2 regions of the Dorea sp. Marseille-P4042 genome follow, and region 1 is predicted to be linked to the other one. Evidence: predicted binding sites of a transcription regulator. Region 1 holds the regulator's gene; the other holds the start of a gene.
What was found. The regulator NrdR, encoded in region 1, represses ribonucleotide reductase genes. The targets are predictions, from matches to a motif close to CACAANATNTTGTG.

Region 1 (5,354 bases):
CAGAGTCTCGTCCACGATACAGCGGAGTGCTTCATGTACTGCATACTGCATACTTGTAGCCTCTGTATGATGGTTCAGACGTCTTGGACTCCAGTAATCCTCAAGCTGTGCAAGATCCAGATAGTTGCTTGGGATTCCTGCAAGTGAACCATTTACATCATCTGCTGTACGGATTCCTTTCTCTACTTTCTTTCTCTTCTTAACAATCTCTTCAATCTGCTCATTGTATGTGATCAGTGCAGAACCTGAAGGTGCTGAAATACATTTCTGTGTACCGGAGATACATGCGGATAACTTCCAGTCGTCAACGTGTACTTCTGCTCCGCCAAGTGTTGCAACTGCATCTACAATCAGAAGTGCACCATATTTCTCACAGATTTCACCAATCTCTTTCAATGGCTGCATCATAGATGTAGAAGTCTCACCGTGGATAAATGCAACGGCTTTGTAGCTGTCTTTCTTTAATGCCTCTTCAATCTCTTCCGGCTCGAATACAGTTCCCCATTCTCTCTCAAGAAGTGTGATATCTGCTCCACATCTCTCCAGAATCTCTGCAAGCAGATATCCAAAACGTCCGAATGCAGGAATCAAAACTTTGTCTCCCGGACAGATTGCTCCTGTCAGAACTGTCTCAAGACCTCCTCTTGATGTGGTATCTACAAGATATGTCATTTTATTTTGTGTCTGGAACACATAGCGCTCCATCTCCATTGTCTCATTCATAAGTGCTGTAAATTCCGGATCGAACTGTCCGAGAATGTGTGCGCCCATTGCGCGAAGTACGCGAGGATCTGCTTCAACTGGTCCCGGTGTCATAAGTGTACGTGGTGATGGATTAATCTCTTTAAATTTCATGTCTGTCATCCTCTCTTTTCATGTGTTGTTTCTGTTATTTTTTCCTGTTTTTTTTTAGAAATCCATTGGAAAGATGCTTTTATACATTCTTCCGGAAGCATCTGATATTGGAAATTTTATTCCTGATATCGAAAAAAGAGGTGCAAAAAACCAATAAGCTTGTTCCACCATTGGATTTTTCAACCTCTTTTTAATGACATTATTATACCCACAAAATCCCTATATTTCAAGAGAAAATGCGATTTTGATAGTTAAAATCCAAAACCGCATTTTAAAATTTAAAGTTACTTTATATCCAATTCCACCGGGCAATGATCTGATCCCATAATATCTGTCAGTATCTTCGCGTCTTCCAGTCTGTCTTTCAGACTCTCGGATACACAGAAATAGTCAATTCTCCAACCTGCATTCTTGGCTCTTGCACTAAATCTGTAAGACCACCAGGAGTAGATACCTGTCTGCTCCGGATAAAAATACCGGAATGTATCTACAAATCCGGCATTCAGAAGCTCTGTGAATTTCTGACGCTCTTCATCGGTAAATCCGGCATTTTTCCGATTCGTCTTTGGATTCTTCAGATCAATCTCTGTGTGCGCTACATTCAGATCACCGCAGAAAATAACCGGTTTTGTCTCTTCCAGCTTTTTCAAGTATGTAAGAAAATCTTCCTCCCATTTCATACGATAATCCAGTCTTGCAAGCTCGCTCTGGGAGTTTGGTGTATACACGGTAATAAAGTAAAAATCTTCAAATTCCAATGTGATCACACGCCCTTCCTGGTCGTGCTCCTCGATTCCAAGTCCGTAGCTTACGCTGATTGGTTCCTGCTTGGTAAATATTGCTGTCCCCGAATAACCTTTTTTCTTCGCATAATTCCAGTACTGATGATATCCCGGTGTGTCCAGTTCAAGCTGTCCTTCCTGCATCTTCGTCTCCTGAATGCAGAAAATGTCTGCGTCCGTCTCCTGAAAAAAATCCATAAATCCTTTTCCGGCACATGCACGGATACCATTTACATTCCATGATATAAATTTCATTTTAGTCTCCTGTGTTCTTGTCTTCTATTTTTTTCTTCCATTTTCAAAATTGACAGTAACGGCATTAGTAATACACTTTTCTTAAAAACAGACCCCTTGCCGGTGCCAGAAATCCTGCCAGGCTTCTGTCTTCTGCTGCAATGACGACCGGAATCATAGAGGCTTCACGCTCTCCTGTTCCGACCTCCAGAAGTGTGCCTGTCATAATCCGGACCATATGATACATAAACCCGGTTCCATAATAAGTAATACGGAGCTTTTCTCCATTACTTACAATTTTAATGTTGGTAACCCTGCGGACTGGATCCTTATTCTCACTGTCATCCGTAAAGCTTGTAAAATTCTTCGGTCCGATCATATAATCTGCTGCCTCGCGCATTGCTTCGATATCCAGCTTATGTGGATAATGATAGCAATATCTTCTGGAAAATACATCTGGTTTTTCTCTGCAGTCAATATAATATTCGTACTTCTTGCCTTTTGCACTTTTTCTCGCATGGAACCCATTTTTCATCAGTTCCACTTTCATGATCCGGATATCTTCCGGTAAATATCTGTTAATGGAATCCTTCAATTCCTTTACATCGTAAAGCTTGGAGAGCTGTACGCTTGCAACCTGTCCACGTGCGTGAACCCCTGCGTCAGTTCTCCCGGAGCCATCTACACGGACTCTGTATCCGACCAGTTTTCCAATGCTCCACTCTAATATATGCTGAATTGTATTATCTGTCGTCGCCTGTCTCTGCCACCCCTGATAGCGGGTGCCATCATAAGAAATTGTTAATTTGTATGTTCTCATTTTTCTTCCTTATCTAATATCTTCTTTAGCTCGTCCATAAAAGTATTCACATCTTTAAATTCACGGTATACAGATGCAAATCTTACATATGCTACTTCATCCAGGTCTTTCAGTTCGTCCATGACAAGTTCGCCGACCACACTGCTCGGAATTTCCTTTTCTTCCAGACTGAATACCTTTGTCTCTATATTGTTCACCGCCTGCTGGATCTTCTCTGTCGGCACCGGACGCTTATAGCATGCCCGGATAATTCCGTTTTCAATCTTCTGACGGCTGTACTGTTCTCTGTTGTTATCTTTTTTTATAATTATAAGAGGGATTGTCTCTATCTTTTCATAAGTTGTAAAACGCTTCCCACATATATCGCAGGCACGTCTTCTTCGAATGGAGCTTCCGTCCTCTGCAGGTCTGGAATCAATTACTTTTGTGTCAGGATTTCCACAATATGGACATTTCATATTCTTTTGCGCTCCTTTTCCTAATCTTTCCTTATTAGTATATCTTGTGGCGTACGAGAAGTCAAACCACTATTACTCCCATTTCCCGGACTTTTTCTTAAATTTTTCTTATTTTTTCTCATGCATTTCTACCAGTATGACATCTGGTCCGATTTTGCAAATGCATTTGTAAGGAATGATATATTCGGAGCCGTCACAGAAGAAGTTACAGAACTTTGATGTCTTTGGAATAATGATTGCTTCGATCTGTCCACATTTTTCGTCAAAGACAAAATCTACAATGTAGCCTAATTTTTTACCGTCACAGGCGTTGATGACTTCTTTTCCTTGAAAATCGTTCAGGCGCATATTCATCCTCCACATATATTTTTATTCAAGAATGCCTCGGCATTCTTGCTGCGAGGTGCGCGTCATGCAATTGCATGACATACTTCTACTGCGCACCTCTGCAATCCTGCCGGAGGCTATATCAGCTGGGGGATTGACTCCCACCACTGATACCAGCTTGTTTCTCACCACCTATAGGTGGGAGCCATCTCCCAGCTAATATAATATATGCAGTAAGAATGTCGAGGTCCTTCATGGATTTATGCATTGTTTTTTCTTCAAGAATCACTTAAAATCTTGCCAATTTTAACCCACTCATGTATGATTAAAGGTAGAATACTTTTAGCAGGAGGCTATACTATGAAGAAACGAGTTGTTGTCGCTCTGGGACACCGGGCACTTGGAACAACATTGCCGGAACAGTTAGAGGCAGTGAAAAAATCAGCGAAAGTAATTGCCGATCTTATCCAGAACGGATATCAGGTAGCTATTACACACAGTAATGCACCTCAGGTCGGAATGATACATACCGCATTGAATGAGTTTGCAAAGCAGCATGAAGATTATACAGCAGCACCTATGTGTATCTGTTCAGCCATGAGTCAGGGATATATCGGTTATGATCTCCAGAACAGCATTCGCGAAGAGCTTTTAGACCGCGGGATTTTCCGCACAGTCAGTACCGTTCTTACCAGTGTTGTTGTGGATCCTTATGATGAGGCATTCTATACACCAACCAAAGTTCTCGGCCGTTATCTGAATGCAGAAGAAGCTAATCTGGAGCGGAAAAAGGGAAATTATATCGTGGAAGAGCCGGGAAAGGGATTCCGTCGAATCGTATCTGCACCGAATCCAGTCAGCATTGTCGAGATTGATGCGATCAAAGCCCTGTTAGATGCAGATCAGGTTGTTATCGCATGTGGCGGTGGGGGAATTCCGGTACTTGAGCAGGACAATCATCTTAAAGGAGCCAGCGCTGTTATTGAAAAAGATCTGACTGCCGGTAAGATGGCAGAAGAGACAGATGCTGATATGTTGATCATTCTGACAAGTGTTGAGAAAGTTAAGATCCATATGGGACGTGCCGATGAAAAAGACCTTGGCGAAATTACAGTCGATCAGGCTAAAAAATATATGGAAGAAGGACATTTTGGAGTTTACAACATGCTCCCGAAATTCAATGCTTCCGTAAACTTTGTAGAAGGCAGAGAAGGCAGAAGTGCACTCATCACTTCTTACGATAAATTAAACGAGGCGCTGGAAGGAAAGACCGGAACAGTGATTCGTTAGATTTCATCCTGAATTTAAAAATGTTTTAAAAGAAAAGTATGGTTGATAACAAAAATCTCTCTCCATTGTTATCAACCATACTTTTTGTCTATTCCTTTAATCCATATCCTGGGATTCCATCATTTCGAGACGTTCCACTGCCTCTGCAATGTTCATCTGTTCAATGGCCTTTTTTTCTTCAATCCTCATAAGTTCCAGACGCTTTACACGCTTGTCCAGTTCATTTTCTGTCAGATAATGATACACACTTTTGGGAACAAACTGTTTCCACTCCTGATCTGTGGCGATAAGCTCTCGTACTTTTGATCCAGTAATTCCTTTCTCTTCTTCCGTTTTTCTCCAAAGAATATTCACATCCAGGTCAAGGCTTCGTAAAATCTTGTACTTTTCCTCATCCCAGTCATCAAACATTCCTACATAGTATACTGCTTCTTTTGGTGTATACTGTGCGATATACTCCGGCATGCTGATCGGGAATGGAATAAAATCATACTCTTTCGCAGGCACATTAAATTCTTCCATTGCACCACGGATCATTTCACACCGCTCAAAATAGGTCAATGGATTCCCTGCTTTCGTTCCTCTGTT
Region 2 (5,354 bases), 850 kb from region 1:
CGAACTCCAGCTTGTCAAATGCATTGATCGGCTCAGATACATGTACATGATAACTGTTCGTAATATAATTCTTATCTGTAACTCCTTTGATGATTCCGAATCTCTTCTGAAGACATTTTGCAAACTTGTATGTGGTAGACTCCATCGGTGTACCATATACAGAATAGCTGATATTCTCAGCAGCTTTCCACTGGGCACATTTGTCATTCAACCTCTGCATAACTGCCATTGCAAATGGTCTGGCCTCCGGATCTGTATGCGTCTTTCCAAGCATACGCATGCACATCTCGTAAAGACCTGCATATCCAAGAGAAATGGTGGAATATCCGTTATATAGAAGCTTATCAATAGTCTCACCTTTTTTCAGTCTTGCCAGTGCGCCGTACTGCCAGAGAATCGGTGCCACATCTGAAATAGTTCCAAGAAGTCTCTCATGACGGCAACGGAGTGCTCTGTGGCATAACTCCAGTCTCTCATCAAGAATCTGCCAGAATCTGTCCATGTCTCCTTCTGCGGAACATGCTACATCTACCAGGTTAATTGTAACAACACCCTGATTGAAACGCCCGTAGAATTTATGCTTTCCGTTTGGAAGCATCTGAGAATCCTCTACTGTCAGGAAAGATCTGCATCCCATACATGGATAAACTTCACCTTTTTTCAGTTCCTTCATGATCTTTGCAGAAATGTAATCCGGAACCATACGCTTTGCAGTACATTTTGCTGCAAGCTCTGTCAGATACCAGTACTTAGAATCTTCTGTAATATTATCTTCATCCAGGACATAGATCAGTTTCGGGAATGCCGGTGTGATCCAAACACCCTTCTCATTCTTAACGCCTTGCATTCTCTGTTTTAATACTTCTTCAATGATGAGTGCAAGATCCTGTCTTGTCTGACCGTCTTCCACCTCATCCAGATACATGAATACGGTAACAAACGGTGCCTGTCCGTTACATGTCATGAGTGTGATAAGCTGGTACTGGATTGTCTGAATTCCGCTTTTTACCTCTTCTCTCAGACGGCAGTCTGTCAGTTTGTCAATGATTGCCTCATCCAGACTCTCCCCACATGCTTTACGTTCAGAGATAACAATATTACGGATTTTCTTACGGCTGATATCCACAAATGGTGCAAGATGTGCCAGTGTAAAAGACTGTCCTCCATATTGATTACTTGCGACCTGTGCTACAATCTGAGTCGTCACATTACACGCTGTAAAGAAGCTGTGTGGTTTTTCGATCATTGTCTCACTGATGACGGTTCCATTCTGAAGCATATCTTCCAGATTGATCAGATCACAGTTGTGCTCTTTCTGTGCAAAATAATCTGAATCATGGAAATGAATGATTCCCTGTTCATGTGCTTCTACAACCTCTTCCGGAAGAAGTACACGCTTGGAAAGGTCTTTACTTACTTCTCCTGCCATATAATCTCTCTGCGTGGAGTTGATCACTGGGTTCTTATTGGAATTTTCCTGATTGACTTCTTCATTAATGTTATCAATCAGTGCAAGGATCCCGTTATCTGTTGTATTGGACTTTCTTGCCAATTCACGTTTATAACGGTAGCGCACATACTTCTGTGCCACTTCATAGCCACGCATTCCCATAATTCCAGTCTCTACCATATCTTGAATGTCTTCTACATGTATAGCGTGAGTTGATTTTTTTACCTGTCCTGCAATATCATCTGCAATTGCCCGGACCTGAAATTCATTCAGTTTGTAAATATTATCAACTTCTTCATTAGCTGCGCGGATTGCATTCTCGATCTTTCCCAGATCAAAGCCGACTTCCTCTCCATTTCTTTTGATTACTTTCGTCTTCACTAACATCTTCATGTCTCACGCCTTTCTTATATATCTTTGTTCTTCTGCTTTTCGGATCCACCACAACATCTTGTGTTCCACAATTCACACTCACTCCGGTAAGAAACTATTTAGTTTCTTCAAAATCACAAGATATTGTGTTCCGCTCCATTATATTACTACAAAATATGGCATTTGAAAAGCATTATTTTAATTTTAACATATTTTTATAAGTATACCTTTTTTCTGTCCATTTTTTCCCATTTTGTCTGTTAAAGATCAAATAATGACAACTGATTGGACTCCGGAAGGTCTCCTAAAAGTCCTAAATCTGCCATGTAATCTACAACCGCCTTACTTGCTTTCGTACGGTTTCTAAAATCATCTTTGGACAGATATGGACCATCTTTTGCCGCTTCCTCCACCGCTTCTGCAGCCTTCTCTCCCATTCCGTCAATGCTGGAAAACGGTGGCATCAGCTTTCCGTCTATGATGCTGAATTTTGCTGCTTTTGCGCGATAAATGTCAATTGGCAGAAATTCATATCCCCTCGCATACATTTCCTGAACAATATGCATGTCCTTCATTGTATCCTGTTCTTTTTTGCTGAGAGAATCAGACCGTCTTGTATAATCATCAATATAGTATTGCAGTTTTTCCTTGCCCTGACACATAATTTCATAAGAAAATGCATCTGCACGGATTCCAAAATATGCTCCATAGTATGCCAACGGATAATTTACCTTACAATAGGCGATACGATATGCCATCATGACATAGGCTGCCGCATGGGCTTTCGGAAACATATATTTAATTTTCTCACAGGAGCCAATGTACCACTCTGGCACATCATGTTCCAACATATCTTTTTTATACTCCGGCCAATCTTTACATTTTCCTTTTGCAACGGTACCTTTACGCACTCGCTCCATGATCGTGAAGGATTCCTCACTATCCAGTCCTTTGTTAATCAGATATGTCATAATATCATCTCGGGTACAGATTGCTGTAGAAATGGTTGCCTTACCGCTCTTAATCAGATCCTGCGCATTGTTCAGCCATACGTCCGTTCCATGGGACAATCCGGAAATACGGATCAGATCTGAAAGTGTCTGTGGTTTTGTATCTACTACCATCTGGATTACGAAATCCGTTCCGAACTCCGGAATTCCAAGACATCCTACCGGACATCCTCCGATATCATCTGGTGTGATTCCAAGTGCCGATGTATCATGGAATAAAGACATTACCCCCTGATCATCCAGAGGGATATCTGTTGCTACAAATGGATGATCCGTCTCATTGTACTCATTTTCCATAGCAGGCGAACTGATATATGCCTCAAGTGCCTTGATCATGGTTGGATCATCATGACCCAGAATATCCAATTTTAACAAGTTGTGGTCGATGGAATGATAGTCAAAATGTGTCGTAATAATATCAGTCGTCATATCATTTGCCGGATGCTGCACCGGAGTGAATGAGTTGATATCTTCCCCGTGAGGAAGTACAATGATTCCTCCCGGATGCTGTCCGGTACTTCTGCGGATACCGGTACATCCCTGAACAATCCTGTCAATTTCGCAAGTTCTCTTTCTTGTTCCCCGCTCTTCAAAATAGTTCTTTACATACCCAAATGCTGTCTTATCCGCCAACGTACCAATCGTTCCGGCACGGAACGTCTGTCCGGCTCCGAAAATAATTTCCGTATATTTATGAGCATTACTCTGATAATCTCCTGAGAAGTTCAGATCAATATCTGGCTCTTTATTTCCTTTAAATCCAAGGAATGTTTCGAACGGAATATCAAATCCATCTTTTACAAGCCTGGTTTTGCACACCGGGCACTCCTTATCCGGCATATCCCATCCACAGCCCCCTGCGTAAGCCCGTACTTCTTCGGATTCAAAATCACTGTAGTGGCACTTCGGGCAATAGTAATGTGGGCTTAATGGATTTACCTCTGTAATTCCAGCCATGGTCGCAACAAAAGAAGATCCTACCGAACCACGGGATCCTACAAGATATCCGTCCTCGTTAGATTTCCACACCAATTTCTGTGCGATAATATACATAACGGCGAATCCGTTGGAAATAATGGAATTAAGCTCACGTTCCAGACGCTCTGTAACAATCTCCGGAAGCGGATCTCCGTACATAGAATGTGCCTTGTTATAACATATTTCACGAAGCGTTTTATCTGAATCTGGAATGACCGGTGGACACTTATCCGGGCGGACTGGTGATATTTTTTCCACCATATCCGCAATCATATTGGGATTGTCAATGACAATTTCTTTTGCTTTTGCTGAACCAAGGTATTCAAACTCCTCCAGCATTTCATCTGTCGTATGCAAATACAACGGTGCCTGCTGATCTGCATCTTTGAATCCTTTTCCTGCCATAATGATACGGCGGTACACTTCATCTTCCGGATCCATAAAGTGCACATCACAGGTCGCCACGACCGGCTTATCAAACCGTTCTCCAAGACGGATGATCTCACGGTTGATCTCACGTAAATCTTCCTCACTTTGAACCTTCTCCACACGATCACTATCAATCATGAACCGGTTATTTCCAAGTGGCTGTATTTCCAGATAATCATAAAAATTAACAATTCTGGCAATCCGCTCTGCAGATTTTTCTCCCAGTATTGCCTGATACAATTCTCCTGCTTCACAAGCACTTCCAATAATCAGACCCTCTCTGTATTTTAACACTTCGCTCTTTGGCATTCTCGGCTGACGTCCAAAATACTCCAGATGTGACTTGGAAATCAATGTATAAAGGTTCACGCGTCCAATATCATTCTTTGCCAGAACAATGACATGGTAAGACGGCATCTTACGGATTGCTTCCGCGTTGTGCGCGCCAAAATGATTCATCTGATCCAGTGTCTCGATTCCACGTTCTTCCAGCATCTGAATAAATTTCACATAAATCTCTGCGGTAACTCTGGCATCATCCACTGCTCTATGGTGATGTTCCTGAGAAATATTCAGTGCTTTTGCCACAACGTTTAGCTTAAATTTTGAAAGTGTCGGTAATAATACACGGGCAAGTCCCACCGTATCTACAGAAGTAAAATCCGGTTCTATGCCCTGCTGCCTGCAATTTTCTTCGATAAAGCTCACATCAAAGCTGGCATTGTGCGCTACCAGCACTGCATCTCCTACGAACTTTAGAAACTGTGGGAGAATTGTCTCAATCTCCGGTGATTCCATAACCATCTCATCAGTAATGCTTGTAAGCTGTGTGATTCGAAATGGAATCGGAATCTTCGGATTCACAAATGTACTATACTTATCCGTAATTTCTCCGTTCTCAACTTTAACTGCACCAATTTCGATAATCTTATCTTTTGCCGAACTAAATCCCGTCGTCTCCAGATCGAATACAACATAGGTTCCTTTTAAAGACTGACCTTTCTCATTGACTGCCACATCCTGCAAATCATCGACCAGATATCCTTCCACACCATAAATAACTTTAAATGGATCGTCTTTATCCAGTGTCTCAATATAATGATTCGCGTCCGGGA

Region 2: a site for NrdR is predicted at 1,958-1,971, ahead of nrdD (anaerobic ribonucleoside-triphosphate reductase). Genes of this name have one in related genera too.

Annotation. Positions count from the first base shown of each region.
Region 1 covers NZ_OLMI01000002.1:905,977-911,330, forward strand. The annotation lists gene C7E02_RS09850 (pyridoxal-phosphate-dependent aminotransferase family protein) at 1-855, opposite strand, end outside; gene C7E02_RS09855 (exodeoxyribonuclease III) at 1,140-1,892, opposite strand; gene truA (tRNA pseudouridine(38-40) synthase TruA) at 1,957-2,691, opposite strand; gene nrdR (transcriptional regulator NrdR) at 2,688-3,149, opposite strand; gene C7E02_RS09870 (YlmC/YmxH family sporulation protein) at 3,258-3,497, opposite strand; gene arcC (carbamate kinase) at 3,837-4,766, shown strand; gene C7E02_RS09880 (nicotinate-nucleotide adenylyltransferase) at 4,863-5,354, opposite strand, start outside.
Region 2 covers NZ_OLMI01000002.1:54,689-60,042, forward strand. The annotation lists gene nrdD (anaerobic ribonucleoside-triphosphate reductase) at 1-1,843, opposite strand, end outside; gene C7E02_RS05725 (PolC-type DNA polymerase III) at 2,083-5,354, opposite strand, start outside.